One region of the Paenibacillus pseudetheri genome, then DNA from elsewhere that is predicted to be linked to it. Evidence: riboswitches for the same ligand, from Rfam matches in the RefSeq annotation. Region 1 holds a riboswitch; the other holds the start of a gene.
The links. A riboswitch is a leader RNA that binds a small molecule or an ion and turns the genes downstream of it on or off. The one in region 1 is predicted to bind glycine.

Region 1 (16,058 bases):
ATAACTCATGAATAAAAAACTGTAGGGGTATAAGACAATGATCAATAAACTTCATGAACTCAATAAACAAAAAAAACCACTATCCGTCATTGTGTATGACCAATTGTATAAATTAATCATGGAAGGAATATTTCCTCCCGACAGCCAGCTTCCAACAGAACCCGAATTGGCCAAAAAATTAGGTGTAAGCAGAATGACATTGAGACATGCTTTGGCACTTTTAAAGGAAGATGGATTGGTTAAAAATATCCAGGGAAAAGGAAATTTCATTACCAAATTTCATCAGAATGAAAGTATGGATGGCTTGGAGAAATTGGGGAATCCTCTATATAAATGCTATACGGGAAACATAGATGATATCGAACTTATTTTCCGAATTGACCTAATAACGGACTATGCCATACAAGTATTAAATCGAGAAATGACTGCAGTTGTTGCGTTGGAACGCTGGTATAAAAGTAACGATAAGATCGTAGCTTTTGCTTTTACGATGATGCCAATCGAAGCCGTTTCTCAATTAAATCTTGACTTACAAAACGAAAAGCAAGTACTGGACATGTTGGAGGAGAAGGTATATGAACTAGCTAATTCCTCCACCATTGAAATTAAACGTTCTGATTCTGTCAATACTCCGTCATTAAAATACCAACTTTCCTACGGAGAGGAATGTGATTTAATTTTAGAAAGTGTATATATCAGCGATAAGTACCCTGTTGTTTATAACAAATACTATATACCCATACAATTTAGTCAAATTAGGATTAAAACATCTAAATAACCGAATGAAGGGCATGCGCTGCCCATCATCTTTTAAAGCAAGCCACAATGGAACGAAAACGTCAAATGGCAAGCCTTCAATAAACCGGAGGCTTGCCATTTTTTTAATTTTAGAAGCATTAGAATGAAGACGAGACTGACTCATTCGTAAGAAAACCAACTTTCAGGAAAACCCCTTTCTGTAATAAAAAAGACAAATTTTAAAAGGTTGTCAGTGAGATAAAGGTGTGGTAATATTCTCATTGTTAAATAATATACAAGTTGTTAGACAACTATACAATGTTGTATGATCGGAAAAGTTATCATGAATGACTATGAAATCGCAATCAAAGGGTAATTATTTTTGGGTTATTCATGGAAGCGCTACCTTATTCAACATCATTAGAAGCAAACAACAAAGGAGAAGAATATACCTATGTCTACTACAACTGCAGATGTGTGCATGAAGAAACCCCAGGAATATAATTTTAAGAAAGCAGTACCTATTACCTTGCTATTATTTCTACTATGCTTGATTATTGATAATTCGTTTAAGATTGTTTCTGTTGATATGGCAAAAGATTTTAACATTTCAGCGACAACAGTCAGCTGGCAAGCAACCCTAGCTGGCCTTGTGATTGGGATTGGGGCGGTTGTTTACGCAGCTTTGGCGGATTCCATTAGTTTCAGAAAACTTTTTACCGCTGGTATCATTTTAATATGTGTCGGTTCAGTCATGGGATATGTTTTCCAACATTCGTTTTTACTCGTTGTTATCTCACGATTGATCCAAACGGCAGGTTTAGCATCAGCTGAAACATTATATGTTATATTTGTAACCAAACATTTACCTGCAAATGAACAAAAGAAATTTTTGGGATTAAGTACAAGCAGTTTTGCTCTTTCACAGCTTATTGGTGCATTAACTGGAGGCTATATTTCTACGTATTTCCATTGGACAATGCTGTTTTTAGTTTCTTTAGTAACACTTCTCACCCTTCCATTTATTTTAAAATATCTTCCTAAGGAAGAAGCCAAAAACAGTCATGTTGATGTATTAGGATTATTTCTAGTGGGAACCATTTCAGCATCCCTACTACTGTATATTACCGATTTCAATTGGATGTACCTTCTCTTGTTTATTGTTGCAATTACATTATTCCTTACTTATATCAGTAAGAACTCCAAAGCGTTTATTGGAATATCATTCTTTAAAAATAAACAGTTTATCTCATTGCTTGGCGTTGCTTTTGTAATTTACTCTGTGCAGTTAGCATATATTTTCTTATTTCCATTCTTGCTTGAAAAGATTTATGGTCTGAAGCTAGATACCATTTCACTATTATTGATTCCAGGCTATATAGGAGCCACTCTAGTCGGGGCTCTTTCTGGAAAATTTGCGAAGTTCTTAGGAAGCAAGCAATGTATTACAATCGCGATGTCTTGTATAGTGGTAAGCTTATTATTAGGCGCATTCTTTATACAAACTTCGATTGTTGTATTCGTGATCTCCATGGTGTTATTCTCTAGCTCATTTGCATTCATGTATGCACCAATACTTGATTCTTGTATTCGTACGATTGAAAAAGAAAAAGCAGGTACAGCCGTCGGATTTTTCAATTTAACATTGAATGTCGCGATGTCAATCGGAATTGCCTATACAGCAGCTATGATGGACCATTCCGCCATGCGAAGAAGCTTCTTAGGAATTACGAGCAATTCGGATGCTTCGATGTTTAGTAATATCCTATTCATTCTCGTATTCATTACCCTTTTCAGTTTATCTCTGTACTGGGTATTAGTAGGACGAAAAACGACGAAATAAATTACGTTGTTAGTTCATAATTGGAACCCTAAAACCAAGAGTTTAGGGTTCTTTTTTAAATTAAAATCCCTGGATTAAGCTTCATCACTATGACACTCAATACGGCTGGACTAAATGCACTGCCCAAACAACTCGGCACGCATGGTACAGCAGTGAACAATACCGTTCGCCAAATTGCCGGGGCCATCGGTACTGCCGTCGTAATTACGATTTATACCTTGCAGGCATCAGGTCATGCGGCTACAGTGATGCAGAGCAATGCCTCTACTACTCCTGAGATCCTTAAATCCCTTGCATCCATTCTTGGGGCAAGTGACGCCTATTACTTTATGATGATTTTATCCATTGCTGCGTTTGTTATAACATTGTTTATGCCCACGAAAAACAAGATCACGATTGAAAAGAAAGCAAACCTAGTTAGCAAGGAATAACCGCATAAAGTGGAATGTCAAAAGGACAGCGATCAGCTGTCCTTTTACATTATTCATAGCTATTCTCAGCTAACCAGTTTACTCTTGTTTATATTTCTTTCATTATGCTGGTCAAAAGAATGACCCGCCATTCAAGGTAATCTCTAGCACCGTTACTTTGTTCAGAAAGAGGACACAGAGTTTAATCACTAACAGCATAATGCCTGCTATTACGAAGACATCAAATACAAACTTTAATTTCGGGTAAGCTAATTTCTTGCTTTCTTTAATCACCTTTTTGGTCAACTCCTCGTCACTCCTTAGTAACTCATCGATAGTTACCCCAAAAAGATCGCTTATTTTAATAATGATTTCAATGCTTGGGTAGTTTTGACCATTCTCCCATTTCGAAACCGACTTCCCCAAAGATCATAGCAGCAACTACCTTTCTGCAATTCCTAAGCCTATATTGGATTAATCGTATGCAGAAGTAAAGAACGCTTTAGTTGCAGCCCCGCAACCCCAAGTTGCGGTTAACACTAGGCTTACAGCTACTTGATGTTGACATCACTCAAGCTTGATTACTTTTCCCCTTTTTGCTTCTAATCGAATACAAGATGACTAATAAAATAAACCATAACGGAGTACACAATAAAGCCGGGCGTGTCTCTCCAGCGAACAGCATGATGATCAGTATCCCAGCGAACAAGGTTAAGACAATATAATTAATAGCCGGTGTGAACGGTGCTTTGAATTTAGATTTCGCCTGTAAGTCTGGCCGGGTTTTCTTATACTTAATATGGCAGATAAGAACAATGCCCCACACCCATATAAAACAAATGGCGCTAATCGTTGTCACGATTCCAAAAGCCTGCTCCGGAATAAGTTTACTCAAAAGAGCACCAACAGATATAACAATTGTAGAAATGAATAACGAGTTACCTGGTACATGGTTTTTATTCAGTTTGCCCAAACGAGGTGACGCCTGGTTATTTCTACTCAAATTATAGAGAATTCGGCTTGTCGAGAACATTCCACTGTTACAAGCGGAAGCGGCTGAAGTTAATACGACAAAATTAATAATCCCTGCGGCAATTGGAATCCCTACTAGAGTAAAGGTTTTTACAAAAGGACTCTCTGCCGGACTAAGCTCCGTCCAAGGGTTAATGCATAGCAGGACGAAAAGCGCGCCGACATAGAAAAATAGAATCCGTAAAGGAATTTTATTAATTGCCGACGGGATATTTTTTTCCGGATCCGCTGTTTCCGCTGCTGACACACCCACCAACTCCACACCGACATAAGCAAATACAACCATTTGAAAAGAAAATAAGAAGCCTGATATGCCGTTCGGAAAAAAGCCCCCATGCTCCCATAGATTCCGTATCGTCACCGATCCTGCATCCGTCTTAAACCCAATGATCAGCAAAATGACTCCAAGACCAATCAAGGCAAGAATCGTAATTACCTTAATTAAAGCAAACCAAAATTCGAGTTCCCCAAAGCTCTTTACAGTTAATAAATTAAGTCCTAATAACACGACTAGACAGGCGATGGCAGGGACCCACTGTGGGATATCAAACCAATATTGTACATATACGCCAACAGCGATGACATCAGCCATAGCCGTCATGATCCAGCAAAACCAATAGGTCCAACCGGTAATGAATGCGACTCGTGATCCAAGGTAGTCTTCAGCAATATCCGTAAACGATTGATAGCCCGCTTTAGATAATAGGAGCTCTCCCAGTGCTCTCATCACAAAAAACACAGCAATACCCACGATTAAATACGTGATCATGATGGATGGGCCTGCCTTCTCTATCGCCTTGCCTGATCCCAAGAATAATCCTGTACCGATGGTGCCGCCAATAGCAATAAGTTGAACATGCCGATTGGCTAGCTCTCTCTTTAATTCTGGTTGTGCCATACCTAGTTCCCCCTTGTGAGTACAATAAATTGGAATAAAAAAAGAGAGATTGGATGTCATCCAATCTCCCAGATCGTAAGAATATCAAATAATATTTGCCTACTGATGTCGATCAGCATGACAAATATATATTCAGTACTCTTCTGTCCTTTTGCCTGAGATTGTGAACCCTTCGGCGCCGCGGAATTTCCGCGGTCTCTCCAGAAGCTGCTCCAGCTAAAGTGTAATCCTTAGCCATCATAGCTCGTGAATTATGAAGTTGATAAAGCGGTAACGCAGTAAAGCTGTTCTGATATTCTAACATATTACTTGTGATGTGAGTGTTAATCAGTGATAAAAGTCTCAAGAATTTAAAGTTAGCCTCATGAACATACTACTTTTTGAAAAGCAAAAAACTAAAGGAGTATGCTGATGAAAGCCGCTGTAGTAAAGAAATTCAAAGAAAAGTTAGAGCTACAAGACGTACCTAAACCAAAACCCGGACACAAAGAAATCCTTGTCCATATTCAGGCGTGCGGAGTGTGTCATACTGATTTGCATGCTGCTCATGGCGATTGGCCCGTCAAACCGAAACTCCCTCTTATTCCCGGACATGAAGGCGTTGGGGTTATTGAAGAAATGGGTGAAGGAGTTACACACTTAAAAGTAGGTGACCGAGTAGGAATTCCATGGCTGTACTCAGCCTGCGGTCATTGTGAGTATTGTCTTACAGGAAGAGAGACTCTTTGTCTCGATCAGCAAAATTCTGGATATTCCGTAGATGGCGGATATGCAGAATATTGTGTGGCAGCTGCCGATTATGTAGTGAAGGTTCCTGATAATTTAAGCTTCATCGAAGCGGCACCTTTATTTTGCGCTGGCGTTACGACCTATAAAGCTTTGAAAGTATCGGGTGTAAAGCCAGGTGAGTGGGTAGCCATTTTCGGCATCGGAGGATTGGGTCATCTTGGCGTACAATATGCAAAAGTGATGGGAATGAACGTAGTGGCCATCGACACGTCGGATGAAAAGATGGAGCTTGCCAAACAGCTTGGTGCAGACAAAACCGTAAACGCATTAAAAGAAGATGCCGCAGACTGGATTCAAAAAGAAATCGGTGGAGTGCATGGTGTCGTTTGTACGGCGGTTGCGAAAAAAGCATTCGACCAAGCCTACCGGGCCATTCGCCGCGGCGGTACCTGCGTCATGGTTGGGCTGCCTCCTGAATCCATGGATGTTCCGATCTTTGATACGGTATTAAACGGTACAAAGGTAGTCGGATCAATTGTCGGCACTCGCAAAGATTTGCAAGAAACATTACAATTCGCTGCAGAAGGAAAAATAAAAACCATTATTGAGACACGTAAACTAGAAGATATTAATGAGATCTACGATCTTATGTTAGAAGGTAAAATCAATGGTCGAATCGTCCTTGATATGACGAAATGACCCGAAAGAAAACACGCCCGAAAAGTGCTGCTTTTCGGGCTTTTTTTATGACTAAAAATTCCCCTACTAGCAATACTTTTTTGCGCAATGTTTCTGTTGTGATCAATCAAGCTCTGCGCGGGAGACCGGTTTAGGTCACGTCCTCTTCTGCGGCTGCCACTTCCAGCCGTTCAATAACCTCTGAGCGGGCTTGATCCGTGAAGCGAAGCACTCCGTTCTCCTGAACGATCAGCCCTTCCCGAATCCGCCCATCCAGCCAGTCACTGATCCAGCCGGGCGCATACCCGCCTTGACCGAACTCGCCGCCAAAAGCGATTATCTTCTCATACACATCCAGATATTGTTGATGGCTCGTATTCGGATAAGAGCTTGTGTACAGCCAGAACTGCACATCGTACATCAAAGTAGAGAGCTCATCTGCATGAAAGGAAAAGTGTCCCTTCTCTTCAACGATTCGAGTACAGACATTACGAATCTTCTGCTCAAGCTGATCAACCTCGGACACACGATTACACAGCTCCGCAAGCAAAGGTGAGAACTTGCCTACGGCTACTTTTCGCAGATCCTTTTCTTTATCTTCTTGAGAAGTATCGTATTCCTCCTCACTCACCAGCCCGCGGATAAATGCCTCGAAGTCTTCAGCCAGGAACGTAATCTCATAATTGTCTTCCTGATCGACATGAACCACCTCGGGTTCGCCGTCCCTCCCGCAGTTCCGGTAATCCAGCATTACGACATCATGACCTGCCGAAGGGCAGTCACAAATTACCACGCCGATGTCAGGATACCCCCACTCCTCAATCATGAATGTGCTGCCAAGATCTCCGCAGAGCGAATAACTTTTCTCGCGCCCAATGCCCATAACGCCTGTAATCGCAATATGATCCTCAGCCCATGAGGTCGCGTCCTCCGTCGGGTAACAAGTATTGTAAGGAACTCCCCCATTATGCTCCTTCATCAGACGGATATAGGATGCAGGAAGCTTGTAACCGAGCTCTTCTTCTACAGAAGCAATCAGCTCATCCGCAGGCGGATCAGAGACATATTCTCTTAGTGCATAATCGCTATCGTCCCAAAAGTCGGAGAAATCCATCCCTTCAAAAGGAGTTGCTTCCGTCCTCGGATCATTATGCGAATCTTTAATTACCCGTCTGGCCGCGGCGTGTTGGTCTTTGCGTAGCTTGCGCTGGCTGAGGTTCAGTAACATGGCCGTATTCTCGTCGTCAGGATCGAGGTCATGGGCGATACCCAGCACTCTCACTGCTTCCTCATACCGATTCAGATAATAGTAGGAATACCCTACACGAAAATGCCACAACGGGTCATCCTGCCCCTGTTCTGCAATCATCGCAAACTGTTCAAGCGCCTCTTCATAACGTCCCAGATTGTTATACGCTCTTGCCAGACTGCTGGTCACCTCGTAATCTCTGTCCTCTGGAGGAATCTCCATCAGGGTGTCTACAATCTTCTGGTGTTCATCATCTTCATGCCACTGTGTCAGCTGCGCGAGTAGTTCTTTGTCCATGGTCTACCTCCCCAAGCGTATAATCAAGTTACTAAAGTATAGAGAAATATGGTTTTCCCTATTCTACCAGATGGGATGTAGGTATTGAAAATCAAAAATAGGGCATCCCCAAAATAAATTTATAAAACAAATACGCAAGTGAACACGCAAAAAAGAGGCGGTTATCCCCGTTTCCGGTTATACGCCTCTGAGTTAGGTCACGACCATGCTCTAGTCTTGTTATTTTCTTATCAATAAAGAATATTATGGAATATCAGAATAGTCAAACCTCTACCTTTGTCGAGATTTCCTCATAATAATTCTCTTAACACATTTTTAGCCAGCCTTATTTTTTCATCATTAGCAGTACGAAGCAAACCCACAATGTCTCGAATATCGCTCTCTGATGATGTGACCATGAAATCTTCATCCAAATATGCAAACAACTGAATTAAATTAACTTCAAGAGCTTCTGCAATCTTATGTAAATTCAATAAAGATACGTTTTTCTCACCGCGTTCAATTTGTCCTATGTATGAAAAATGAAATCCGCCTCTCTCACCGAGTGCTTCCTGGGACAAGCCGCGCTCTTTTCGAAGAGTACGAATACGTATTCCTACCAGCTTCAATATTTCCTTATCCATCTCAGTATTCACCTCTCCATGTCAAAAGTGTAGACAAGTTTCATCAAGGTAAACACCGGATAGCGAATATTATTATTTATTTTAATATTTATAAGTATTATACTAGTATAATACTTTTCCATTTCTATTCTAGGGGGATTGCCATGGAAAAAAGATTGCAAAATAAAATTGACGATTATTATCAACTTGCTCAATATCATATGAAGTTAGTCCATATCATGAGAAAACATAATCAGAATAAAGCTGCATTCTATCTTTGTCATTCGGCACTCATCTCCATGATTCGGGCGCTATATATTTATGAAAACAAGACGGAATTGGGATCAGGGATTGCTTTAATTGATCTTTTACTGCTTCTACATACGGATTATAATCCTGCGCTTGAGATTGTGGTGTTTATTGGCGAGTTGGACTACATCGTTAACGGAGAGGGGCAGGATTTAGAAGTTATAAAAACTGAGGCTAGCAATAGGGTGATAAATAGAGCAACAGAGGTTTTATGCGAGTTGTGTAGGAGAATGAGGGTTGATCCCTGTTCACTTTTCTGATCGAATCATCTGAGATCTAGTTAGAGTGATACGAATATAAAAATTTCAATAGAAAGAAATAAACAAAGAAGAACAGGAAGGGGAAAGCCTTATTCTGCTCGGATATCATAATGAGCGTGTCCAAAGCATTCCCCTACTTATGATACAGTTCACCATATCCCACTAAAGGCGAGTTCGTCTAAACACGGTAATCGATTAACTATGCAATGTATGCTAACATAATATTTATTACAAGCCACAAAATTTGAGGTGATCGGAATGTTAGAACGTTCCATGGAGAATGTAATGGAATCCGTGAAAGGAAGGAGTGATGTGTAAAGTAAAAATGAAAAAAGGATGATGACAATGAATAAATACCAAACTATAAATAGCGATGGATTTGAACTGAATTATAGTGTAAAAGGAACTGGGAAACCTATTTTGGTGATAGGCAGCAGTGTTTATTATCCTCAACTATTCTCAGAAGATTTATATGATACATTCCAGTTTATTTTCCTTGATCATAGAGGATTTGTGAAGCCGCCCCGAACTCTGCAATCTGAAGATTATAGATTGGACAAAGTATTAGATGATATAGAGACGGCAAGGCAGGATCTTAACTTAACAAATTTCATCTTATTAGGGCATTCAGGACATGCTTTCATGGCTTTGGAATATGCTAAAAAATATCCCTACCATGTCCAAAAAGTTGCCTTATTGAATTCAGCACCTACAAATAGCGAGGAAAGACAGCGTCAAAGTTTTGCATTTTTTAATGAGACAGCAAGTCCGGATAGAAAAAGACAGTTCGAGATGGATATTGCTTTGTTAGAAAGTGACATTCAGAAAGATCCTGAACGACGATTCGTTCACATGTGTATTCGGATGGGAGCCCAAAGCTTTTATGACTATACATTTAACGCAGCATACATGTGGGAAGTTATATATACGAATATGCCAATTATCGATCATCTGTGGGGAGAAGCATTCGCAGAATTGAATCTTATACAATCACTCGCTAACTTCAATAAACCAGTATTTATCGGTTTAGGCAGGTATGACTATTTGGTAGCGCCTGTTTCACTTTGGAATTCTGTTGATGAAACCTATAAGCACGTCAAAAAAGTGATCTTTGAGCATAGTGGTCACAATCCGATGTTTGAAGAACCTCAAACCTTTGACAAAGAGCTAAGCAAGTGGATTCTTGAGGGCAATTGACCAATTGAGGCTTTCCTTTGTATAACGAAAAACACTAAGTTAATTCTTAGTGTTTTTTTATTGAAGGCGCCCTACCGGACGCCCAATGATTTATACATATTTACCTATTTGTAACTGGATATTCGATATTTCATAACCTACTATTTTCTATTTTTTGAGATTGCTCAGGCTCCTCCACGTTGCTAAACCCTAAAGACAACGTGCACGGTCCTCGTCCTTACGAACCGACATGCCCAATCGCCATCACAAAGAGGAAGAGGAATATAGCCATTGATGTGTTAATTACTTCGAAAAGCATAAGGGGCTTAGACATTTTAGTCGGTGATTTTGGAAAAATACCAGCTAAGTCGATAATGTATACAATAAAGTATAAAACAGCGATGATTTGTGTCATGAATATGGCATGTGGATGTGATATCAACAAGAGATAGCACACGATAAACGACGTAATTGCAAGCAAGATAAGAAACAGATTAAACCCCCAAAATACACCTCCTTTTAATTTTGAGAAATCTCTATTCTCAATCGGCCCTCCCGGAACCAATATCGCCAATAATGTTACATTTAAAAACACTAGTAAACTTGCCATGATCATAATATCCTGCATCGTTATCTCTTCCTCTCATTTTTTAGTGTCTCAAGATTAACAGGAAGGAAAAAACATGTATTGTAAAAAATCAGCATCTATGATCAGGTGTTCATCACTTCTGACCATGCCATACATAACGAAGGGTTAATTCATGTGGAAGTTTCTCTAGCTCTTTGACGGTTTTGCCTGCAAATTTTTTGGATGTTTTGATGAGGTGAGACTGATCGTAGTAACGATGCTGCATATCCTTCCTCAATCCTTCATCCTCAACATGTTTTCTGAACTTCACAATATCTCCATAGGCCTTTGGGGTCAGTCCGATCTGTTTTTTGAAGAAACGCTCCAACGTACTTACTGAAATACTAAAAAATTTTGCCATACTTACAATGTTCAAGTTTTCATATTCTCGTTCTACATAAGTAAGCATTTTCTCTATGCGGCCAGTATCCTTCTTATTCAACACCATTTTATGCAGCAAATAATGATTGATTGCTGTGATATGTTGCTCCACATCTTTAAATCTCATCATCATTCGGTACAGTTCATCTAGATCAGGGTCCACATCGATGGCTTGTACAATTCGCTCTGCCAATTCGAGGCTGGGCACATCAAACAATTGTATAAACCCTAATGGAGTTAATGAAATCCCGATTTGATACAGCTGTTGTCCATATCGAACATATTTCGCGCTTTTCATTTGACCAATCACAACCGTATTGGGGATCACCATTTCCTGATCTTCTCCCACCAGTCTATAAGCAGACCCATAATTGAAAATGATATTGATATACCCCAGCGGCATAATAATATCTTCTCTATTGTCATCAGCGAGAAAGTCGAAGTCTACGACCCAAATATAGTCCACTATCTTATGTAAGGCATTTATAGGTTCAAAGATTCGAATCATCGTATGCATCTCCTTCTAAAAGACTGGTGAATTCTCTTTTGTCCACGTTTCCACTAATACCTTTAGCACCTTAAACATCAGGTTCCATCTGTGCTCACTTCGCTGTCGAGTCTTTCTTCCAATCGCCGTTGGCCCCGAACTTCTCAATTATATCCCCTATATTGATATGTCTCGATAAACCCCGCCATTTATTTTCTAGTTTATTATAGAAAAGAAGAGGGGCTGCGCATCCCCTCTTCCTACTAAAATCAATATGCCAATTCGCTTTAGGTTCAATTGTTCAACAAATATCGTGCATGACAAACCCCAATTCATGAAATCGCTTGCAAAATTAAATATTTAGAATATAATACTTGTATACAAGTATACTAGATTAATTAAGAGGTGAATTTATGACCGAATCAAATGGATTTCTATATCCCTCCAAATGGCTTTCAAAAGCCTCTGCTGGTGATCGTGTATCCTGCGAGCTTAGAATGCGTATTATTTCCGGCGAGATTGAAAGCGGCACCATATTATCGGAAAATAAATTAGCTGCAGATTTTGCTGTAAGTCGCTCACCGATCCGTGAAGCGTTAAAAATACTGGCATCCGAAAATATCATCCGTTTAGAAAGAATGGGTGCCGTTGTTATTGGTTTATCAGAAAAAGAAATAGAAGAGATTTATGATGTCCGTTTACTCATAGAATCGTTTGTATTTGAACGGATTGTAAAGATAGACACTAATGAATTAATAAAGGAACTTAGTAAAATACTAGAAATGATGAAGGTCGCAATCAAATATAGTGATGCTGATGAATTTTCATATCAAGATGTCTTGTTCCATGAAACGATTATTCGTGCAGTTAATCATTCATACATCCTGATGATCTGGAATAATTTAAAACCCGTTATGGAAAGCTTCATTCTTTTGTCGATGCGTAAGCGTTTCAAAGAAAAATATGAAGACTTTACACGGATTATAAAAAATCATGAGCTTTATATTGAAGCGATCCGAACAAAAGATAGAGACCTCATGAGTAAGTCCTTACATGACAATTTTGATGATGTTCAAGGAAAAGTAGAAGACCTATGGATATCGCAACAAATGCTCTCGAAAGGAGTAGTGCAGCAAAATGACTAACTTTATGTTAGGTATAGATATCGGAACTACAAGTACGAAAGCAGTTTTATTTAGTGAAAAAGGCGAAATCATCCAACAAGAAAATATGGGGTACCCGCTTTATACACCGGATATGTCGACAGCTGAACAAGACCCAGAAGAGATTTTCCAGGCAGTCCTACAAGCCATTTCGAATATAATGAAACATCATTCACACAAAAAGCTATCGTTTGTTTCATTTAGCAGTGCCATGCATAGTGTCATTGCAATGGATGAAAATGACCAGCCGCTGACGCCTTGTATCACTTGGGCAGATAACCGAAGTGAAGCATGGGCACATAAAATAAAAGATGAGTTGAATGGCCATGAAGTCTATAAACGCACGGGAACACCGATTCATCCCATGTCACCATTGACTAAAATAGCTTGGATTGTGAATGACCTTCCCGAAATCGCTTCCAAGGTTAAAATATATATAGGAATTAAAGAATATATTTTCAAAAAGTTCTTTGATCACTATGTTGTTGATCATTCCCTGGCTTCAGCCATGGGCATGATGAATCTCAAAACACTAGATTGGGATGAAGAAGCATTACAAATTGCTGGTATAACACCTGCTCAATTATCTGAACTCGTTCCAACAACCAAGATATTTACCAACTGTGATTCAGATTTGGCAAAACAGATGGGTATCGATCCACAAACATCATTTGTCATTGGTGCCAGCGACGGAGTCCTTTCTAATCTAGGTGTAAATGCGATAAGAAAAGGCGAAATTGCCATCACAATTGGGACAAGCGGTGCCATTCGAACCATTATTGACAAGCCGCAAACAGACGAAAAGGGAAGAATATTCTGTTATGCCTTAACGGAAAAGCACTGGGTCATCGGCGGGCCGGTAAACAATGGTGGGATGGTCCTTCGCTGGATCCGTGATGAACTTGCCTCATCAGAAGTAGAAACAGCAAAAAGACTAGGAATTGATCCATATGATGTATTAACTAAGATTGCTGAACGTGTAAGACCAGGATCAGATGGATTGTTATTCCATCCATACCTCGCTGGTGAACGTGCGCCATTATGGAATCCAGACGTACGTGGCTCATTCTTCGGTTTAACGATGTCACATAAGAAAGAACATATGATTCGCGCAGCCCTAGAAGGAGTCATTTACAATTTATACACCGTATTCTTAGCATTAACCGAATGCATGGACGGTCCTGTGACCCGAATTCAAGCTACCGGAGGCTTCGCAAGATCAGATGTTTGGCGACAAATGATGTCCGATATATTCGATTCTGAAGTAATCGTTCCAGAAAGCTACGAAAGTTCTTGTCTAGGTGCTTGTATTTTAGGCTTATATGCCACCGGAAAGATCGAATCATTTGAAGTCGTTTCTGAAATGGTTGGCAGTACCTACAAACACACACCAAACGAAGAAGCAACGAAAGAATATAGGAAATTACTGCCGATCTTCATCAACATATCTAGAGTATTAGAAGATGATTATAAACGGATTGCCAATTATCAAAGAAGCTTAATCAAACACTAACAAGATAAACAGCAGGGGGAAATTACAATGCCATTAGTTATTGTAGCAATTGGAATTTTAGCATTATTAGTTTTAATAATGGGCTTCAAATTAAACACCTTTGTTTCATTAATCATTGTATCGTTCGGTGTCGCTTTAGCACTTGGAATGCCCTTGAATGAAATTGTCAAAACCATTGAAGCCGGATTAGGCGGAACACTTGGTCACTTAGCGTTAATCTTTGGTCTTGGAGCGATGTTAGGCAAGTTGATCGCTGATTCAGGTGGTGCTCAAAGAATTGCCATGACTCTCGTTCATAAATTTGGTGAAAAAAATATTCAATGGGCAGTCGTAGTTGCTTCATTCATTATCGGTGTGGCGTTGTTTTTCGAAGTAGGATTAGTATTATTAATTCCAATTGTATTCGCCATTTCAAGACAATTGAAGGTTTCTATTCTTTATCTCGGTATTCCGATGGCTGCAGCTTTATCCGTAACACACGGGTTCTTACCTCCTCACCCTGGACCTACAGTAATTGCAGGTGAATATGGCGCGGACATTGGTGAGGTTTTACTTTACGGTTTCATTATTGCAATTCCAACAGTTATTTTGGCTGGACCTATATTTACTAAGCTTGCCAAAAAACTCGTACCTGCATCATTTACGAAAACGGGTAATATTGCCTCTTTAGGTGAACAAAAAGAATTTAAATTAGAAGATACACCTGGATTTGGTATCAGTGTATTTACTGCAATGCTTCCTGTTATTTTAATGTCTATTGCAACGATTATTACTTTACTTCAAAAAACAATCGGATTTGAAGATAATAATTTACTAGCCGCTATCCGTTTTATTGGTGATGCATCAACTTCCATGTTAATTTCCTTACTGGTTGCTGTCTATACCATGGGATTAGCAAGAAAAATTCCAATCAAAACTGTAATGCAATCTTGTACAACCGCTATTACTCATATTGGGATGATGCTCTTAATCATTGGGGGCGGCGGAGCCTTCAAACAAGTATTGATTAATGGCGGCGTGGGTGACTATGTAGCCGAACTATTCCAAGGAACTTCATTATCACCCATCTTGCTTGCCTGGATCATCGCTGCAATCTTACGTATTTCCTTAGGTTCTGCTACTGTCGCATCTTTAACAACTGCTGGTTTAGTTATTCCGATGTTAGGACAATCTGACGTTAATCTTGCTTTAGTCGTGCTTGCAACGGGAGCGGGTAGTTTAATAGCTTCCCATGTTAACGATGCTGGTTTCTGGATGTTTAAAGAGTATTTTGGTCTAAGCATGAAAGAAACATTTGCAACATGGACATTGCTTGAGACAATCGTTTCTGTAGCTGGATTAGGATTTATTCTATTACTAAGTTTATTCGTATAACAACAATATTTGTGGACAGTAACCCCCCACTTATTCTCTTAGAATCTTCGGAGTCAATAAGTGAGGGATTTTTCTACCTATTAATTAGAAGGAGCAGGAAAAAATGTTCAATACAATTGGTGTCATTGGGTTAGGGGTAATGGGCAGTAATATCGCTTTAAACATGGCTAGTAAAGGTGAGCAAGTGGCTGTCTATAATTATACGAGGGACTTAACAGATAATCTTGTTGGCACAACGGAAGGTCAATTAATCCATCCCTACTACAAAATTCAAGACTTTGTTCACTCCTT
Region 2 (16,058 bases), on a different contig from region 1:
TCTGTGGGAAGGCGGAAGCCTCTCAGGACTGCTGCAGCTTAATGCAGCTTTGATTGTGTTCGGGGGTACATTTGCCGCTGTTATGATCAGCTTCCCGGCATCTAAGCTGCGCTCCATTCCAACAGCACTACGCATGGCTTTCGGCAGCAACCCTGATCGTGATGTAGAAAAAGCAGAAGAACTCATTTCAATGGCAACCTTGGCCCGTCGGGGCGGCGTTTTAATGTTAGAAAAACAAGCTGAAGAACATCCGGACCCTTTTACACGTGAAGGTCTACTTCTTATTGTCGACGGCACTGACCCTGAGCAGGTAAGACAAATTCTTGAATTAGAAATGGACGCACAGGAATTGAAGCATGAGAGTTATGCCAAGATTTTTGAAGCCGCAGGTGGATATGCACCAACGATGGGAATTATTGGGACGGTGATGGGTCTCATTCGTGTGCTTGGCAACCTTACAGATCCGTCAAATCTGGGCACATCTATCGCAGTTGCATTTACCGCAACACTGTACGGTGTAGCCATCGCTAATTTAATATTTTTACCCATCGCTTCCAAAATCAAATCCCGCAGTCAAAGCCAGCTACATAGTATGGAAATGCTGCTCGTCGGCATTCTTTCTTTGCAGAACGGGGATCATCCCTTGCTGGTGCGTAAAAAACTGAACTCATTCATCTCAGACACGGACACGAATGACCGTGCAGAAACTAGAGGTCTTTTATGAGACAAAGAGACCGGCGCAAACGGCGTGTAGAGACTCGGGAAAGCCGCGACCGCTGGATGATTACTTATGCTGATCTAATTACACTTTTACTTATATTTTTCGTTATATTGTATGCGATGAGCAGCCTGGATACTGACAAATATAATATTGTGACAGGCTCATTATCCGAGACCTTCAAGTCTGGCAGCACTGTCCTTGAGGGTGGGGACGGCATTTTAGATGCTGGGAAATCAACTGAGAACAAACCGGAAAGTACAGACGGGGATGGGAATGCAGCTGCAACTGCGGGACCGAATGATGGATCTGCTGAACAAACGGAGAACAAAACACCTTCGGTACGTGAGCTTGCTTTTCGAGAACAAGAGACTAAATTTGCTGAATTAATGGGTGTCATCACGAACTATGTAGAGGAAAATAATCTCGAAGAACAAATTTTTGTTGCCGACAAACCGCAAGGGATAGAAATCACACTCAGTGACCGTTTTCTCTTCGATATAGGTAAGGCAGACCTGAAGTCTCCAGCCCTCCCTGCTCTTCAGCAGTTATCTGGCTTATTCAGCGATATCGGCGCAAAGATCAGCATTGAAGGACATACCGACAATACGCCAGTATCTTCGGCTTCTCACTATAACGACAACTGGGAGCTGTCTGGTGCTCGTGCGCTGTCTGTACTGCGTTTTTTCTTAGATCGGGAGGGATTGAACCCCGACAATTTTCAATACGCAGGTTATGCTGATACCCAGCCCACCGCAGATAATACAACGGCAGCAGGTCAACAGAAGAACCGCCGTGTAGAGATCATTGTGCTTCGTCAGCTTCAAGAGGGTGACATTCAATCGAGGGATTAGGGAATCCCTCCCTGATTTCCCCAATTTAACGCAAAAATCACCACCACTATCTATATAAAAACACCAAACAGCAAGTCCCCAAAAACAGAAACTTGCTGCTACAAATATCACATGCGGCGAAATTAATATACAGTGAAAAATCCCAATTACTCTCCTACCAATGCACGATATCCGGCTGCATCCAGCAGATCTTTTACAGCATCAGCGTACTCTCCGTCCACTTCAATTTCAAAAATCCAACCTTCACCATACGGCTTATCGTTAATCAGCTCCGGACTAGCTTCTAATCCGTCATTAATCTTGGTAACCGTCCCTGAGACGGGTGAATACAGTTCCGAAACGGTCTTAACGGATTCGATACTGCCAACGCTGTCGCCAGCTGAAATGACCGAACCCACTTCTGGAAATTCCACAAATACGATATCGCCTAACAAATGCTGAGCATGATCCGTAATCCCAACACGTACTACGCGTCCTTCCACTTGCTCTGCCCACTCATGCTCTTCGCTGTAAAGAAGGTTATCTAAAACTTCACTCATTTCAAGCCGCCTCATTTCCAAATTGGAATTCTAAATTTAGTTATAGCCTAAGTGATCCCGGAGCATAATGTCAATATTACTAAAAGTAAAATAAATTTGTCGTTTTTTTGACTTTTTCTTGTTGACAGCGCCCTCCTATACCCGTTTAATGGAGACATACAAGAAGAAACGACGATGTCGTCTTTTTATAGACGATAACCGTTTCTCGAAGAAATATAAGGATAATGTATAAAGTGAAACATATACTTTCTTATATTTGAAACAAATACAGTTGCGGATGATGGCATAGGGAGAGACTGTCTCACTTGAAGACGGCGCCGAAGGAGTAAGCCCTAACAAGGGTGAATCTCTCAGGCAAAAGGACCTTTGTCGGACGTACCTCTGGAGAGCATCAGACGCGAGGCTGAGTGCGTCAGGTCACCAACGGGGAAACTTGCAGGTTAGTTACGCAGGGTAACTCTCAGGTACAAGGGACAGAGCAGAAAGCGATTAGTGCATTTATGCATGATTGCTTCTGCCTGTCCTTTTTTTCGTATGTAATCAGACTAGGGGAGTGACGATATGGATGCTTTGAAAAGAACGCCTTTTTATGATCTCTATTCCGCTTATGCGGAGTCTAGGTGCATTGATTTTGGCGGTTGGGAGCTGCCAGTACAGTTTACAGGTATCGTGAAGGAGCATGAAGCTGTTCGCCAGCATGCTGGACTGTTCGATGTATCGCATATGGGTGAATTCATGGTGATCGGAAGCGGCGCTGAAGCCTTTTTACAAAAAATGACGACCAACGATGTCAGCCGCCTCACGGATGGTGCGGCACAATATACGCTGCTCTGTTATCCAAACGGCGGTGTCGTTGACGATTTACTCGTGTATCGCTTAAGCGAAGGACGTTATATGCTCGTCGTAAATGCCTCCAACATCGATAAGGACTTTCAGTGGCTACAAGAGCATCTGACCTCTGAATTCGGTGAAGTCACACTCACTAATGTCTCTGACGAGACGCTTCTGCTCGCCTTGCAAGGTCCGCTGGCAGAGACCATACTCGCGAAAGTTACTGATGCTCCGATCTCGGCGCTCAAGCCTTTCCACTTCATCGAACACGCAGCCGTCTGCGGTGTAGAAGTACTGATCTCCCGTACGGGTTACACCGGCGAAGATGGCTTCGAGATCTACGCTCCACTAGAGGGTGCAGAAGCTTTGTGGAACGGTCTACTTGCAGCTGGCGCTCCTCACGGATTAACACCTGCTGGACTGGGCGCTCGTGATACGCTGCGTTTTGAGGCAAAATTGCCACTGTACGGTCAGGAGCTGTCGGCTGACATCACACCTCTTGAAGCAGGAATTCAGTTTTTCGTAAAGCTGGACAAAGCAGATTTCATCGGACGCGATGCGTTGATACAACAAAAAGAAGCCGGTCTTCCCCGCCGTCTTGTCGGTCTAGAAATGATTGATCGAGGCATTCCACGCTCCCATTATCCAGTCTATGCGGACGGCATCAAAATCGGAGAGGTCACAACTGGAACCCAATCACCAACGCTCAAACGCAACCTGGGATTAGCTTTGCTTGATACAGCTTACAGTGAAATTGGCACAGAGGTATTCGTAGAGATACGCGGCAAGCAGCTTAAGGCTGTCGTGATTAAGGCCCCTTTTTACAAGTATAAACGCCTTTAGCATCCATATTAGGACGGTTAGCTTTTAAGCGAGAAATAGAAGGATAAAGTATAGCGTGAAAATTGTACTTTCTTATATTTTAAAAAAAGCCAAGGAGTGAGACCTTAATGAAGCACCGTTATCTGCCCATGACAGCACAGGACCGCGTAGAGATGATGGAAGCCGTCGGGATTCAGTCCATAGATGAGCTGTTCTCCGATATTCCTGAAGCCGTCCGTTATCAAGGCACTATGCCGATGTCTGAACCACTCGATGAGTACGCCCTGCTACGTCACATGAAAGGTCTCGCTGACCGAAATGCTGACTTCGATTCGCACGCCAGCTTCCTCGGCGCCGGATTATACGACCATCACATCCCTGTGGTGATCAACCATGTCATTTCCCGTTCGGAATTCTACACTGCTTACACTCCTTACCAACCAGAGATCAGCCAAGGCGAACTGCAAGCGATCTTCGAATTCCAATCCTACATTTGCGAACTAACCGGTATGAAAGTAGCCAACGCCAGTATGTATGATGGTGCAACCGCATTATCCGAAGCAGCAGTCCTCGCAGCTGGTGCTACCAAACGCAAAAAATTAATTGTCTCTTGCACCGTTCATCCTGAAGCGCGCCAAGTGTTACGCACATCGGCTAATGCTTGGGGTCTTGAGGTAGTGGAGATTGACTATAGAGACGGTGTTACCGATCAGGCTAAGCTTGCGGAGGCCATTGATAGTGATACTGCCGCAGTACTGATGCAATCGCCTAACTTCTTTGGCAGCATCGAAGATCTTAGCACCGTTGAGCCGCTGATCCATGCTGTTAAAGGGTTGTTCGTCGTCAGTGCAAATCCGATCGCTCTTGGCGTACTAGAAACACCAGGTAAGCTCGGAGCCGACATCGTAGTCGGTGACGCTCAGCCACTCGGTATTCCAGCTTCTCTAGGTGGGCCAACTTGTGGATTCTTCGCGGTAGCTGAGCACTTGATGCGTAAGATGCCGGGCCGTATCGTCGGCCAAACGGTTGACCGTAACGGTAAACGCGGCTTCGTTCTGACACTCCAAGCTCGTGAACAGCATATCCGTCGTGAAAAAGCGACATCGAATATTTGCTCCAATCAGGCGCTGCTCGCACTCTGCGCATCCGTCTACCTGTCCATAATGGGTAAAGAAGGGATGCGTGAAGTAGGCGAGCTGAACATTCGTAAAAGCCATTACACCGCTAATAAACTAAGCGCACTAACAGGGGCTGAACTTACCTTTTCCTCCCCATTCTTTAACGAGTTTGTCTTGAAGCTTCCGGAAGGAAGCAGCGTTAGTGCAATTAATTCGAAGCTGCTGAAGGAAGGTTATTTAGGCGGTTATGATCTGGGCCGTGATTATCCTGAACTTGCTGGACATATGCTGGTAGCCGTTACGGAAAAAAGAAGCAAAAACGAAATCGACCAATTCGCTAGCGCACTGGAGGGCTGTTTATGAAACTGGAGCAAAGTCTAATTTTTGAATTAAGCCGGCCTGGCCGTTCGGCCTATTCCTTGCCACTATGCGATGTGCCGCAGGAAGAAACCTTGGAATCTCTGATTCCATCAGGTTTACTCCGTAGCGACCCCGTCGTGCTTCCAGAAGTATCCGAAGTGGACGTCATTCGCCACTACACTTCCTTGTCACGCCGTAACTTCGGTGTGGATAATGGCTTCTATCCACTGGGTTCATGCACGATGAAATACAATCCTAAAATCAATGAAGATGTCGCCCGCTTCTCCGGCCTAGCTAAGATCCACCCTTACCAGCCGGAAGAAAGCATTCAGGGAGCACTCGAATTAATGTATACCCTGCAAAATGACTTGTCCGCACTAACCGGCATGGATGCTGTATCTTTACAGCCTGCCGCAGGTGCGCATGGTGAATGGACCGGCCTCATGATGATCCGCGCCTACCATGAAAGCCGTGGCGAGACCCGCACGAAGGTTATCGTGCCGGATTCCTCACACGGCACCAATCCTGCTAGTGCTTCAGCAGCAGGACTTGAAACGATCACGATCCCTTCCACAGATAAAGGGATGGTTGATCTTGAAGCACTGCGAGCAGCAGTCGGCAGCGATACTGCCGCATTGATGCTGACTAACCCAAGCACTCTCGGCTTGTTCGAGACTCAAATCGTCGAGATTGCTGAGATCGTGCACGAAGCAGGCGGCTTACTCTATTACGATGGAGCCAACTCCAATGCCATTATGGGCATTACCCGTCCCGGCGACATGGGCTTTGACGTTGTGCATTTGAACTTGCATAAGACAATGAGCACCCCGCACGGCGGCGGTGGCCCTGGAGCCGGACCTGTCGGCGTAAAATCCATCCTGATTCCATTCCTACCACAACCAACTGTGGTAAAAAACGAAGATAACAGCTTCTCACTCGACTTCGGCGGACCTGAATCCATTGGACGTGTGAAAGCTTTTTACGGAAACTTTGGTATTCTGGTTCGTGCCTACACCTATATCCGTACCTACGGTCCGAACGGACTGCGTGAGGTATCCGAAAATGCTGTGCTGAATGCTAACTATATGATGCATCGCCTGGCGCCGTATTTTGAAATCCCATATCCGGGTGTATGTAAGCATGAATTCGTTATGTCCGGCAAAAACCTCAAGCAGTATGGGGTGCGCACCTTAGACGTTGCTAAACGATTGCTCGATTTCGGCTACCACCCGCCAACCGTGTACTTCCCATTGACTGTAGAGGAATGCATGATGATCGAGCCAACGGAAACCGAAAGTAAAGAAACACTGGACGGCTTCATTGATACGATGATCCAGATCGTGAAAGAAGCGCAGGAGACACCGGAGGTCGTAATCAACGCACCGCATACCACAGAGATTAGCCGTTTGGATGAGACACAGGCTGCGCGTAAGCCGGTATTGAATTGTTCTTGTGGTTAATAGATAGTGAGCAATATTAAAAAAGCAGGCCACGATATCGGTTATCGTCGGCCTGCTTTTCGCACTGTCCAAATACGCAAGTAAATTCTCATTTTCTAAAAAATAAGGCCCTTCCCAGCAACATTTAAATTGTCTGAGAAGAGTCTGTTTCAGTTATTTATCACTATAACTTCTCGTTATTAAGCACCATGCGTCGGAGTTTCTACTTTCGCCACACCTTTACGTTCCTTAGCTGATTTACGGAAGTAGAACAACTCGTAAATCGCCGGCACTACAACCAGCGTAAGCAGCGTTGCGGCGGTCAAGCCGCCGATAACCACAATCGCCAAGCTTTGCGAGACAATGCTGCCCATCTCGGCATGGCCGAACAGCAGTGGAGTCATGGCGCAAATGGTAGCAATTGCCGTCATCAGAATCGGACGCATCCGTGTTCCGGCCGCTTCCAGAATGGCTTCGCGAATACCCATATGCGTTTCATTCTGCTTAATACGGTCGATAAGCACAATCGCATTCGTGACGACGATACCAATTAGCATCAGAGCCCCGAACAGGGCAGTGAAATCAGGTGTTACGTCGGATACGATCAGTCCAACAATCGCCCCAATCGCAGCCAATGGCAAGGAGAACATGATTGCCAGCGGAGCACGAAGGGTTTTGAAGGTGAGGACCATGATCAGATACACCAAACCGATGGAGATCAGCGCCGTCATACCAAGGTCCGCGAAATCCTCTGACTGATCAACCGAGGCTCCGCCTGCAAATAGAGTCACACCCTTTGGAAGGGTAAGACTATCGGTTTCCTTTTTAATACTCGCTCCGATTTCAGACACCTTCTTCGGATCCACTTCCGCTGTAATTCTTGCATATGGCTTCCCATCTTTATGGAACAATAGTGCTGGTTCATTGCGAACCTCATAGGTTGCTAGTTGTGACAACGGCTTTGGACCTTCAGCAGTCATGAGCGTCATTGCCTTTAAATCTTGCTCTGACTTCGGCTCTACCATAGGATCTAACACTACTCCAGCAGGAGTACCGTCCAGTTCGATTTGCCCCATAGGGATCGGATTCAGCATAGCCGACAATTGCATAGTAATTTCTTGTGCATTCGTCTGTGCCGGATCTACCTTAAACGAAAATACAGGTTTGGTATCCTCCATATTGCTACTGACCTTCTGAATACCCTCCACAGTCTTCAACTTATTCGTAACTTCTGCTGCAACAGCAGTAATATCTGTAAGATTATCACCCACGATATCAATATATTCGCTAGTGGAGCTTGAACCCATCATACTCATTTGATTGGCAACCAATGTTGCCCCTGCATAGGAATCCTTCACATCACGAACATAATCAATGAACGCCTCAGCATCTGCACCTTTTTTCATCACAACGGTATAATCCACTAAGGTCTCCGAGCTGACAGAGCCCCACTGGGCCGCATCTGCACTGTTCCCTGATTGCATGATCACCGTTTCCGCTTCTGGCTGTTTCATCAGGTCTTGCTCTAGCTGCTTTCCTTTTTCCAAAATCTCTTTAACAGGAACATCCTTCGGGTAATTCAACTGAACAGAGACATAGCTGGCATCTGAAGCATCAAGCGCACCTTTTGGCATAGTCACATAAGCAGCGATGGAGCCAATCAGAAGGAGAAGACCTAGCGATAAAGTAATCCATTTCCGGCGCAGATTCCAATCGAGGAATCGGGTGAACCATTTAGACGGCTCGTGTTCTTTCATTGAAGTTCTTCTCAGCAGCCATGAGCTTAACAGTGGCACTACCGTCAAAGCTACAACGAGTGAAGTAAGCAATGAATACGTGACTGTTAAAGCAAACGGAAGTAGGAACGCCTGTAAACTACCACGCAGCAGACCCATCGGCAGAAATACCGCTACCGTTGCAATCGTAGATGAAGTAATCGCTCTAGCTACTTCCCCAGTTGCGCTTATAATCATTTCACGGGAGAAGGGTTCTTTTTGCAGCCTACGGTAAATGTTCTCAATCACTACGATACTATCATCAACCAAGCGACCGACCGCAACGGCCACACCTCCGAGCGTAATAATATTCAGACTTATGCCTGATATATCAAGCAGATATAAGGTAACTGCTAGTGAAAGCGGGATAGAAACCGCCGTAATCAGGGTTGCCCGCAGGTTGCGTAGGAACAGCAGAATGACGATCGTCGCAAACAATGCGCCCAGCAATACCTCACGCATCATACTGTTTACCGAGGTAACCACCATATCCGATGTGCTGAATACTACCGCTGCTTCTGCATTTGGAATGGTTTTGTTAATATGAGCTACGGTATCCTGTATATGATCTCCGACACTTACTGCATTCGCATTAGCTTCTTTGGTTACTATGGCGAAAAGAACATCTTTCCCATTCGAGCGGCTAACGCTTTCTTGATCTTCCTTCAATTCGACGGTAGCAATATCCTGCAGCTTAACGCCTGCGGAAACAGGGAGCTTCTTCAGCGTATCAATACTATCTATCGTAGAAACCACATTGATGTTGCCTGTCTGGCCGCCAATCGTCTGCTCCCCAAGAGATGCCGATACATTACGTCCTTGAAGTAACCCTAGTACTTGAGGTGTTGTAATTCCCTTCTCGGCCATTAATTTTGGATCTAGCTTCACTCGCACTTGCGGAGTTACTTTCCCGTATAAAGCGACGTTGGCTACACCTTCTGCTTGTTGCATCTCTGGAATAATCGTTTCTTCCGCAAGCTTAAGGTTTTCTTTAGTCAGACCTTCGTCAAACGAAAGGGTGACCTGCGACACGGGAATCATGGAAGTATTCAGTTGAAGTACAAAAGGAGCCATTACCCCTTCAGGGAACTGCAACGAATCTACAACCTTTTGCACCTCCCCAGCAGCATCCTTCATATTCGTCTTTGAATCATAAAAAATGTTCACCTGTGCGTATCCGTCTCCGGAAGTGGACAATATTTCTTTCTTCCCCTTAACAAAAGCGGCCCCAGCCTCAATCGGCTTTGTAACCTTCGTCTCCATCGCGTAGGCATCTTGACCCGGACCGAGTACCGTTACAGTCACTTGAGGATTATCTGCCTCTGGCATAAATTCCATCGGTAGCGAAGTGTAACTCATCCCTCCCACTACAAGCGCCATTACCACTAAAAGCCCTACCGCCGCCTTGTTACCGAACGACCATTTGGTTAACCATTTCATTTTCGTTTCCCCTTCCACCCCGTATATTTCTGGTACTCCTCTTATGACTGCCCCATTATGTATTATTTTCCATCCCGAGATTTAGTTTAGACATTTTTGGCCGAAGTCAAAACAGCCCTACGGCTGGTTTTATACTCAGTCTTAAGACGGGGAGCTTTCTCCTTCCGAAGGATAGGGAATTAGAGCAAACAAAAAAAGAGCACCCCATAAGCCATGTGACAATGGCTTTCGGGGCACCCATTTGGTATGATTTTTATTTTCCTCCCGCGCGCACTGGATCACGGAACATAAATTTCAATAGCGGCGGTGTTACAAGTGTTGTTACAATGACAACAATAATGACGGAAGTAAAATACTGCTGCTGCAACAACCCGCTTTGCAGACCTGTTGCCGCGATGATCAATGCAACCTCACCCCTAGAAATCATCCCTGAACCAATAATAAGCGACGAATGATTATTAAAACCTGTAAGACGCGCACCCAGACCGCCACCAAACAACTTGGTCAGAATGGCAATCACCGTTAACAAGAGGACGAATCCTAGTTGACTGCCAACCCCTTCAAAGGAAACATTAAGTCCGATACTGACAAAGAAGACCGGAACAAAAATAGAATAGGCAATAGGCTCAAGCTTAGATTCCACAGTGTGCTTAAAGGAGGTTTGTGAAATAGCAATCCCAGCTGCAAAAGCACCGATGATGCCTGCCATCCCCATAATTTCAGCAAAATACGCGAACGCAAAGCAAATCATTAGCGCCGCCGCGATAACAGCCTCTGTCACCTTTAGCGGAGCCATCCATTTCATAACCCGAGGCACAACGAACCAACCCACAACAAGCGCTACAGCGAAGAACAACACCTTTTTCGTAATCAAAAGACCAATGGATACTGATTCTCCTGTGCCGAAAAAGCTCATTAATACAGCGAGTAAAATAACAACCAGAATATCATCAACTACAGCGGCTCCCAGAATGGTAGAACCTTCACGTGTATTCAATTTATTCATATCCTTCAGCACCTGAACCGATATGCTGACCGATGTTGCACTAAGAATGACACCCATAAACATTGCATTATGATAAGCAAAACCAAACATTTCTCCGATGGCGAATCCACCCAGAAAAGGTAAAATAATTCCTCCGACGGCTACTGCAAAAGCTGACTTCCAGTTCTTGCGCAGTTGATCCAGATCTGTCTCAAGCCCTGCTATAAACATTAACAATAGAACACCGATCTCCGAAAAATAATGAATAAATTCTCCATTTTGAATCCAACCCAGTACCGCAGGACCCAGTATAATACCGACAATTAGCTTACCCAGTACCGACGGTTGTCCCAATCGTACAGATAAATCACCAGCTAGCTTGGTGAATAGTATAATCAGCATAAGATAAAGAACAAACTCCATGTTTCATCCACTCCCTTGTTGTATATAAGAACTGCCAACTAGGGACTTCTCCAAGCCAAAAAAAGACAAAGAGGAGCCCTTGTTGACAGGCTCCTCCAAAAATCAAAAAATTATTCAATTTAACATTATTAAATATATTATAACCGTAATATAAAAGACTGTAAACAAGATACGCCGATAATATACAATATGCAAATTTTTATCAGTAAAGAATCTTCTTCTCTATTTTAGATAAAACACCTCGCGTAAAGGCAACATTGGCACCTCATCATTGAAATCAAATGACCCTTCAACCATCTTTGAGGTAATGGCATTCCATCGGTTGCAGGCGTCGCTTTTGGCAATATAATTGAAAGCTGCTTCCGTGTCCTCACATTCAAAGCAATAAAAAAACTGATTGCCATTCTGAAAGATAGAATAGTTAGAAATACCAGCCTTACTGTGCTCCTCCAAAACTTCTGGCCAAGGATTTAAATGCATCGCTACATACTCTTCAAGACATTCTTCCTTCACCCGCCATGTCCAAGCCAATTTATTGCTGCTCATCTGTCCATCCTCCTAGAAATATCCTCTATTGTACCTGAAGGTAACAGCCCAAGCTATGAATATCTAGCCTTAGCTTTCTAAGCATTGATTCCCGCTTCACTTGGGCGGAGAATGGCAGAACCAATCGCCAGCAGCACAGCAGCCATAAGACCTAAGATGGCAAACGGTAACCACAACTCATTCCAGCCCCCACCGGTAGCAGCGATGTCGACGGCTTGGATAGCCCATTTTTGCGGAACAAAGTTAGCCGCCTTCTGCATATAGTCCGGCATGATGGATAAAGGCCAGAAGCAGCCTCCAAGCATACAAGTCGGTGTGATAATAAGGGAATTCAGCATACCCGCATTATTAGGATTACGAATTAATCCTGCCACTGTACTCGCGATCCCCATAGACACCAGCATAAATGCCGCAAGAACAAGGAAATATAGATAGATTGGAACTTCATAATCATAGTGCAGCACCCAGCGACCTAAGGCGAGCACTACGACGATCTGAATCAGTCCGACCATGAAGCTGCCCAGAAAATTACCAATCGCAATTTCATAAGAACGAACCGGAGCACTGAACATCCGCATCATGGTCCGCCCTTTTCGATCATCCATAATCAGAGACACAGAACTCGTGACCAGTGTCATGAGGAACATTAGCGTTAAGCCCGTAACGACTCCCAGTCCCTCCCGAGGATATAGATTATAATCAGTTCGAATGCTGCCTATACTGTGCTGTTCCGCTCTTTGCATAACCGTAGTGAACTGTGCGTCAACGTCGCTAGATCCGTCATTAACTGCTCCTATGATCGCGGCCGTACTCCTCATTTCATCAGCAATTGCGCTCGCTTTTAATTTAATCATAACGGAAGTTTCATTCGTCTTCAGCTCATACACACTAATTTGTGGTTCTTCTCCAGCAAGTAGTGCCGAAGTGAAGCCTGCTGGAATTAGAATCCCCGCTTCTCCATTCTGATCGACAACACCTTCTCTTAAAGCAGTCTCGTCAGTCTTTTCTACAAATTTATATTCTCCGGAATTCTTTAGTTCAGTGAGCAAATGCTTACCTGCTGCCCCGTTATCCATATTCGAATACAGCACAACAGCTGGGTTCTCTCCCATCGTTCCAGTAACGGAAACAATACCTGCAAGTACAATACAAGGAAGCAGAATATAGATGAGCACCCCCTTCCTAGTACCAATGGTTCGTTTCACCATGTTCCAAGCAATCGTTAAGATTTTATCCATGATAACCCACCTTCCGGTACGAAATAGCCGCTGCACTGAACAACACAAGACAGATCAGCGATAATACTCCCAAATTCGGCATGATTTGCGATACATCGGCATGTAACATCATTTTCAAGATAGCCTGCATTGCCCAATGGTTTATCGTAAACGCCCCTATAGAATTCACCCACGATTCAGGAAGAGGTGCCATCCCACCACTAATGAAGGTCATACTCACAGTGAGTACTGTAACTACACTTCTTGCGCTTGCTCCAGTCTTGCTGAACATAGAAATAACGATAGATAATGTCATCGAAGCTACAATCATCAGCAGGCAAAATAGGAGTAACATGCCCGGCCGATTTCCCCAATTTACGCCGAAGAGTACATTCGTTAAAATAATAATCGCTGCACACTGCACTATACTTACAACACCTACGCCAAGCATTTTACCAATGAATAGCTCAGATCCTTTAACGGGCATTGCATTGATCCGGAAAAGGGTATGATTTTCTTTTTCATTAAAAAGAGAAGTACATACCGTCAAGCCGCTATATAGCAGGAACATCAGCATCATGGACACCGCATAGAACTGGGAAGAAGTATATGAATATCCTCCCTCGCTCAGTTCTCCAAGCTTTACGGAAGGCTCATTACTGGTGGAACTAGGTGCCATAACGTTCAAAGCTTCTGGACCCAGTGTCATCGCCACAGACTGTTTATAATTAAGATTCCTCAGAAAATTATCGAAGACCGTCCCTGCCACCCTGTTATCTGTACTTTTTTGGCCCAGTATAAATTCCAGCTGTGCGGCTTCTCCGCTCTGTACCTTACTATCAAAGCCTGGAGGAACAACAACCGCATAACCATATTTCCCTGTTCGCAGACCGCTTTCTGCCGCCTCTCGACTTTCTAACATAATTGGAGTAATGATATCTTTAAGCTCAGTTAACTTCAAAAAGCTGTCCATCATCACCGAGCTCTCATAGCCCTCGCCAGAAGGATTAACAACCGCCACTCGCACAACATCAATAGTAGAAGAGCCTTTGTCACCAACGACACCAGATAGCGAAGCACCTAAGAGAAAGATCAATAACAGGGGCAGCAAAAACATATTTAATATCATAGAACGTGAGCTAAATAACCTCCGCAGCTCATAGATCATAATCGTCCAAGTGTTCATCAGAATAATCCCCCTCTCTTAATCTCGTAAGGTCCGTCCGGTCAAGTTTAGAAACAACGTCTCCAGATCAGGTTCTTCAATATTTAGCGAGCCGATAACCCCTTTATGCTTGGCAAAAATAAAAAGGATATCTTGTAGCTCCCCTTGTGAAGAAGGCAGATACAGCTCGACTACTTCATCCTTTGCTTCTACGCGTCTGATTCTAGGGTGAAGGGTCAGCTCTTGGACAAGCTCCGGTGTGATATTAGCAGCTTTAATGATGATTTTTTCTTCCTTGGCAACCCGTTCTCGTAGTTCTTTTTCTGTGCCGCAAGCAATGATATGCCCTTTATCCATAATGGCTACCCGATCGCAAATGGCCGCAACCTCCTCCATATAGTGACTGGTATAGATAATCGTTGAGCCGAGTCGATTGAGCTCCTTAACGGATTCAAGGATATGATTACGAGATTGCGGATCAATCCCCACGGTAGGTTCATCCATAATAATCAGCTTCGGACGATGCATAATAGCGCAGGCAATGTTCAGACGTCTCTTCATCCCTCCGGAGAAGGTTGAGGGTTTCTCTTTAGCACGGTCGCTAAGGCCTGTGAACGCAAGAGCTTCTTCTACCCGTTCCTTTAAGAGCTTGCCACGCAAACCATATAATCTTCCGAAAAAGGTAACGTTATCCGCCGCTGTCATCGTGTCGTATAAGGCTAATTCCTGTGGAACCAAACCAATTCTTTTCTTCACCTCAAGTGATTTCGAGGTCACGGGCAGACCGTCGATTACAATGTCTCCCCCGTCAATCTTAAGCAAGCCGCAGATCATACTGATCGTTGTACTTTTACCCGCTCCGTTCGGGCCTAGCAAGCCAAAGATTTCTCCTTCTTCTATCGTCATATTCACATGATCCACTGTTAATTTACCTTCATATCGTTTCACCACATCGGTTAATACGGCGATCGCCATCTTTTTATCGCTCCTGTCTCTGCGCTTCTATATTTACAATTTTAGCTTAAAGGGATTGACCACGGAGGTACGAAAAGTCATCTTTTGAAGGTGACTTAAGTCATCTCCTGAAGAAGTAGGCGAATATGCTAAAATTAGAAGAAACTCTATAAAGGATGTCTTAGGCGTGACTAGAGAGCTGACCCTATTGCGATACCTACTCATTATAATTCCTGCTTGTATTAGCATTTACATCTATCCATATGCCGACTATGGAATCTTCACGTTGCATATTCTGATGCTTCTATTCCTTGTGGTCATGGTGCCAAAACTACCCCGTTCCTTTCATGCCTTAATAAGCATTGTGGAAATACTGTTCACTGCCTGGTTATGTTACCAGTACGGCAGCATAATGATTTTCCCGGCGATTTCAGCATTACTTTATTATTCTAGACTTCAGCCCCAAGCAGTACCTCTCGTGTTTACGGTTGTGCATCTGATTACCTTGAACATAGCGCTCTGGGATTCTCCAAAGCTTATAATCACTTTTATTAACATTACTTTTCTGCTCATCGCCTATCTCAACGAATTGCTGCAGAGAGCTGGTCGGGGCCGTGAGAACACCCTCCATCTATACGATGAGCTGCGAAAAAAGCATTTCGAGCTGGATGAAGCCCGCAACCGATTGCTGGAGTTTAACGCCCAAATAGAAGATGCAGCCCAGTCCAAAGAACGGGTGCGCATCTCTCGCCAGCTCCATGATGATATCGGCCACCGCCTCATTCGTATTAAAATGATGATGGAAGCCGCGCTGCTCACCTTACCCACCTCCCCTGAAAGCGGAATGCAGATGATGGAGCTCATTCGAGATC

Region 2: another riboswitch for glycine. It lies ahead of gcvT (glycine cleavage system aminomethyltransferase GcvT); the one in region 1 lies ahead of L1028_RS13930 (amino acid permease).

Annotation. Positions count from the first base shown of each region.
Region 1 covers NZ_CAKMAB010000013.1:40,361-56,418, forward strand. Annotated here, with positions in the region: gene L1028_RS13910 (GntR family transcriptional regulator) at 38-778, shown strand; gene L1028_RS13915 (MFS transporter) at 1,193-2,581, shown strand; gene L1028_RS13920 (MFS transporter) at 2,671-3,012, shown strand; partial or broken gene L1028_RS13925 (helix-turn-helix domain-containing protein) at 3,145-3,411, opposite strand; gene L1028_RS13930 (amino acid permease) at 3,563-4,921, opposite strand; glycine riboswitch at 5,055-5,135, opposite strand; gene adhP (alcohol dehydrogenase AdhP) at 5,333-6,349, shown strand; gene L1028_RS13940 (SMI1/KNR4 family protein) at 6,480-7,874, opposite strand; gene L1028_RS13945 (helix-turn-helix domain-containing protein) at 8,165-8,497, opposite strand; gene L1028_RS13950 (hypothetical protein) at 8,641-9,045, shown strand; gene L1028_RS13955 (alpha/beta fold hydrolase) at 9,391-10,242, shown strand; gene L1028_RS13960 (DUF8051 family protein) at 10,460-10,849, opposite strand; gene L1028_RS13965 (DUF6597 domain-containing transcriptional factor) at 10,944-11,738, opposite strand; gene L1028_RS13970 (GntR family transcriptional regulator) at 12,131-12,862, shown strand; gene gntK (gluconokinase) at 12,855-14,393, shown strand; gene L1028_RS13980 (GntP family permease) at 14,421-15,767, shown strand; gene gnd (decarboxylating NADP(+)-dependent phosphogluconate dehydrogenase) at 15,871-16,058, shown strand, end outside.
Region 2 covers NZ_CAKMAB010000002.1:13,838-29,895, forward strand. Annotated here, with positions in the region: gene L1028_RS01595 (flagellar motor protein) at 1-724, shown strand, start outside; gene L1028_RS01600 (flagellar motor protein MotB) at 721-1,572, shown strand; gene gcvH (glycine cleavage system protein GcvH) at 1,719-2,111, opposite strand; glycine riboswitch at 2,389-2,487, shown strand; gene gcvT (glycine cleavage system aminomethyltransferase GcvT) at 2,673-3,785, shown strand; gene gcvPA (aminomethyl-transferring glycine dehydrogenase subunit GcvPA) at 3,893-5,245, shown strand; gene gcvPB (aminomethyl-transferring glycine dehydrogenase subunit GcvPB) at 5,242-6,702, shown strand; gene L1028_RS01625 (efflux RND transporter permease subunit) at 6,882-9,896, opposite strand; gene L1028_RS01630 (cation:proton antiporter) at 10,150-11,304, opposite strand; gene L1028_RS01635 (L-rhamnose mutarotase) at 11,527-11,850, opposite strand; gene L1028_RS01640 (ABC transporter permease) at 11,928-13,088, opposite strand; gene L1028_RS01645 (ABC transporter permease) at 13,081-14,253, opposite strand; gene L1028_RS01650 (ABC transporter ATP-binding protein) at 14,272-15,207, opposite strand; gene L1028_RS01655 (sensor histidine kinase) at 15,374-16,058, shown strand, end outside.